Regions from separate parts of the Nonomuraea sp. NPDC050022 genome, predicted to be linked through region 2. Evidence: riboswitches for the same ligand, from Rfam matches in the RefSeq annotation. Region 2 holds a riboswitch; the other holds the start of a gene.

Region 1 (2,191 bases), on a different contig from region 2:
GACAACGTCTGAATGAGCGTGACTTCCCGTCCCTCGGGGGTTCACGAGTACAGCTGACCTGCGGCGCGAGACCTACTTCGAGGATCGATCTCCGCGGAGAGCGCGAGGGTGAGGCGCCCGTTGACGCGCCACTCGTCGCTAACTAACTTGAGTTCAGTTTGTTTCTGAGGTTCGGACCAGGAAGAGAGCAGTGCGTGAGCGGAACGGAGTCGGGCGCCGGGCCAGCGGTGGGAGGAACGCTCATGCGTGCTCTGCAGTACATCGAGATCGGAAGGCCGTCGGAACTCACCCGAGTGCCGCGGCCGGCGGCCGGCCCCGGACAGGTCGTGCCGCGGGTGCCGGCGGCGGGCGTGCGCGGCGCCGCACGATGACGCACTGGAGAGCGAGGTTCGACGACCGGGTGGCCGTGGTCACCGGCGCCGCATCGGGACTGGGGCTGGCGGTGGCCGAGCGGCTTGCGGAGGAGGGGGCCCACGTCGCGCTGCTGGACGTCGACGCGGCCGGCCTGGAGGAGGTGGCCGCGACACTCCCTCGCGGCGTGCCGTACGTCGTCGACGTGAGCAGCGCCGCCCAGGTGCGCGAGGCCTTCGCCGCGGTGGTGGCCGCACACGGTGGCGTGGACCTGCTGTTCAACAACGCCGGGGTGGTCGGCGAGCAGACACCGGTGCACCTCACAACCGACGAGACCTGGGCACGGGTCATGGGCATCAACGCTGATGGTGCCTTCTACGTGCTGCGCTCGGCGTTGGAAGCCATGGTCGCCTCCCGAGGCGGTGCGGTCGTGAACACCTCGTCGAGCTCGGGTCTGTCCGGCAAGCGCAACATGGCGCCGTACAGCTTCAGCAAGGCCGGGCTGGTCGGACTCACGCGCTCCGCCGCGATCGAGTACGCCGACCGGGGCATCCGGGTCAACGCGATCGCGCCCACGGCTGTGCGCACCCCGCTGGTCGAGGCGCACATCGCGCAGGCGCCCGACCCGGAGGCCATGGAGCGGTCGCTGACCACGCAGACGCCCATCCCCGGGCTCCCGACGCCCGAGGATGTGGCTGCGGTCGTCGCCTTCCTGCTCTCGGACGAGGCCCGTTGGATCACCGGGCTGACCGTCCCCGTCGACGGCGGCTACCACGCCATCTGACGGCCTGCTCCCGTCCTGCGGGCGCTCTGCCACGCGATTGGCAAACAATCTGAATCGAATCGGATGGCCGACTGTGGCGCGGCCGTGTTTGCTCTGGTGGCGCAAATTCGTCCGAACGGGTGTGGTTAAGATCGTGTCTGGCCGCGACTGGCGAGGGTGGACAACCACCGGGGAGCGTCCGCATTCTCGCGTGAGCGTCGACCGCCTGGGCGCCTGCGTCAGTGATGTTCAACTGACACAGGAGGTCGTGACGTGGACCTGCGCTACGGAATGAATCCGCAGCAGCGATCGGCTATCGCCGCACCGGTGGATCCTGGCCGTTGGCCGATCAGGGTGCTGCATGGCAGCCCGTCCTACATCAACATGCTCGACGCGCTGAACAGCTGGCAACTGGTGAGCGAGGCGAGTAACGCGCTGGACAGACCGGCAGCGGCGTCCTTCAAACACGTATCGCCCGCCGGAGCGGCAGTCGCCGGGCCCGTGGACGAGGTCACCGCCGAACTCAATGGCGTCGACCGCGCCGCTGTCGGAGCGCTCACGAGCGCCTACCTGCGAGCCCGCGACGCTGATCCCAAATCCTCCTACGGCGACTTCGTCGCGGTCTCGCAGCCTGTCGATGCCGAACTCGCCGAGTTGCTGACCCGGCTGGTCTGCGACGGCGTCATCGCCCCCGGGTACGCTCCGGGCACCGTGGCGGCGCTCAGCCAGAAGAAGGGTGGCCGGTTCCTGGTCATGGAAGCGGACCCGGCCTACGTCCCGCCGCGGCGGGAGGCGCGGGAGGTGTTCGGGTTGCGGCTGACCCAGGAGCGCGATGAGGTTGTGCTCTCGGCCGCGCTTCTGGACGACGTCGTGTGCGGGACGCTACCGGCCACCGCGGCCGAGGACCTGCTGTTGGGCTTGATCGTTCTGCGCTACACCCAGTCCAACTCCGTGTGTTATCTGCGTGGTGGCGCCACGTTGGGTATCGGTGCCGGTCAGCAATCGCGTGTGGATTGCACCCGCTTGGCCGGCGCGAAGGTCGATACCTGGTGGCTGCGGCGCCATCCGATAGTGCAC
Region 2 (2,191 bases):
AACTGCGCGGTCAGCTCGCTGACCTCGTGATGCACCCGGCTGATGACGTGCTCGGCGTCGCCCTTGGCCAGGGCGGTGACGACCTCGTCCATCCACGCGCCGATCTGCCGCATCTCGCCCGGCCCCATCCCCCGCGAGGTGACAGAGGGGGTGCCGATGCGGATGCCGCTCGGGTCGAACGGCTTGCGGGTGTCGAACGGGACCGTGTTGTAGTTGGTCTCCAGGCCCGCGCGGTCGAGCGCCTGGGCGGCCGGCTTGCCGCCGATGCCCTTGGGCGTGAGGTCGAGCAGGATGAGGTGGTTGTCGGTGCCGCCCGAGACCAGGTCGAAGCCGCGGCTCGACAGCTCCTCGGCCAGCGCCTTCGCGTTGGTCACCACCTGGTGCGCGTAGGCCTTGAAGGCGTCGGTGGACGCCTCGTGCAGGGCCACGGCGATGGCGGCGGTGGTGTGGTTGTGCGGGCCGCCCTGCAGGCCGGGGAAGACGGCCTTGTTGAGCGCGGTCGCGTGCTCGTCGGTGGTGGCCATGAGCATGGCGCCGCGCGGGCCGCGCAGCGTCTTGTGCGTGGTCGTGGAGATCACGTCGGCGTGGCCCACCGGCGACGGGTGCGCGCCGCCCGCGACGAGGCCGGCGATGTGCGCGATGTCGGCGGCGAGTACGGCGCCCACCTCGCGGGCGATGGACGCGAAGCCCTCGAAGTCGATCGTGCGCGGGATGGCCGTGCCACCGCAGAAGATCAGCTTCGGCCGGTGCTCCAGCGCCAGCGCCCTGACCTCGTCGAGGTCGATGCGGCCGGTGTCCTGGCGCACGCCGTAGCGGACCGGGTTGAACCACTTGCCGGTGGCCGAGACCGACCAGCCGTGCGTGAGGTGACCGCCGAACGGCAGGCCCATGCCCATCACGGTGTCGCCCGGCTGCAGGAAGGCCATGTAGATGGCCAGGTTGGCGGGCGAGCCCGAGTAGGGCTGGACGTTGGCGTGGTTGACGCCGAACAGCGCCTTGGCCCGCTCGTTGGCCAGAGTCTCGACCTGGTCGATGACCTGCTGGCCCTCGTAGTAGCGCTTGCCGGGGTAGCCCTCGGAGTATTTGTTGGTCAGGACGGTGCCCGTGGCCTCCAGAACGGCCTTGGACACGTAGTTCTCCGACGCGATGAGCTTGACGGTGTCGGCCTGACGGCGCTCCTCCGCCTTGATGAGCTCGGCGATCTGCGGGTCCACGCTTGTGAGAGAACTCATGACTCTCCTGTCATCGTTGACAATGTGCGAAGACCCAGGCGCACGGCCTTCTGCCCTTCCGCTCCCTGGTGGTTCGCCCCACCTAACGCGCCAGTCGCGACGTTCTAGACGATAGCGGATCGGGCAGGGGGGACCGGGCACGGATCAGGTGATCAGGCAGATGAGAGGGCCGCGTTCTTGATCGTTCCGAGCGGCCCGAGGTTCACGTCCACGTGCTCCGCGTCCTGGGGCAGGCCCTCGAAGACGGCCCAGAGCTGAAGCTGCATACCGCCCCCGAACGAGGCCGTGGGGACCTCGGCGCACTGACAGGCGTTGTCCTTCCTGGCCGGGTACAACGGCTTGCCCACGCCGGGAGGGACGATGCTGATCCTCGACACGGTGTTGTCGAGGGTGCTCGCGCCGAACCTGTCGTACAGAGGCGCGTTCTTGGTGCCGACGTTCTTGACCGTCCACTGCAGGCGCGCCGTGGTGCCCTGCCGCACGAGGGAGTCGATGCGCACCTGGAAGGTGGTGTCCAGGGCGTCGAGCGTGCGGGTGACGGCGGGGGTGCCCGGCTCGGCGACGCTCTCCTGCCACGGGCGCAGTACGGCGAGCGTGGCGGCCACGCCGAGGACGGCCGCGAGCGCGGCGGCGACGACCGGGCCCAGCCAACGGCGCCGCCCAGAAGCCCGCCTCCCGCCGGACTGCCCTTCACCCGTCCCGGCGGGCGGCCCTTCACCGGCCCCAGTGGACGGGCCTTCCAGCGCTCCAGCGGGCGGGCCTTCCAAGGCTCCAGCGGACGGCCCCTTGACCACCCCGGCGGACGAACCAGCCACCATCCCACCGGACAGACCTTCCGGACCAGCGGACGGGCCTTCGAACGTCCAGCGCCCGCTCGACCAGCGGCCTGATCCGCTCGTCCAGCCCGTCGAGCACCGGCGCGTGGTTGATCACCCGGTAGACGACCTCGGCGACCCCGC

Evidence for each region. Region 2 has a riboswitch for ZMP and ZTP ahead of glyA (serine hydroxymethyltransferase). Riboswitches for the same ligand answer to the same signal wherever they lie in the genome.
Region 1: another riboswitch for ZMP and ZTP. It lies ahead of ACIBO2_RS23615 (phosphoribosylaminoimidazolecarboxamide formyltransferase); the one in region 2 lies ahead of glyA (serine hydroxymethyltransferase).

Annotation. Positions count from the first base shown of each region.
Region 1 is NZ_JBITKE010000005.1:441,897-444,087, forward strand. It holds gene ACIBO2_RS23600 (NUDIX hydrolase) at 1-12, shown strand, start outside; gene ACIBO2_RS23605 (hypothetical protein) at 243-371, shown strand; gene ACIBO2_RS23610 (SDR family NAD(P)-dependent oxidoreductase) at 368-1,135, shown strand; ZMP/ZTP riboswitch at 1,269-1,353, shown strand; gene ACIBO2_RS23615 (phosphoribosylaminoimidazolecarboxamide formyltransferase) at 1,388-2,191, shown strand, end outside.
Region 2 is NZ_JBITKE010000014.1:93,584-95,774, reverse strand. It holds gene glyA (serine hydroxymethyltransferase) at 1-1,232, opposite strand, end outside; ZMP/ZTP riboswitch at 1,258-1,339, opposite strand; gene ACIBO2_RS46170 (hypothetical protein) at 1,385-1,999, opposite strand; gene ACIBO2_RS46165 (serine/threonine-protein kinase) at 1,947-2,191, opposite strand, start outside.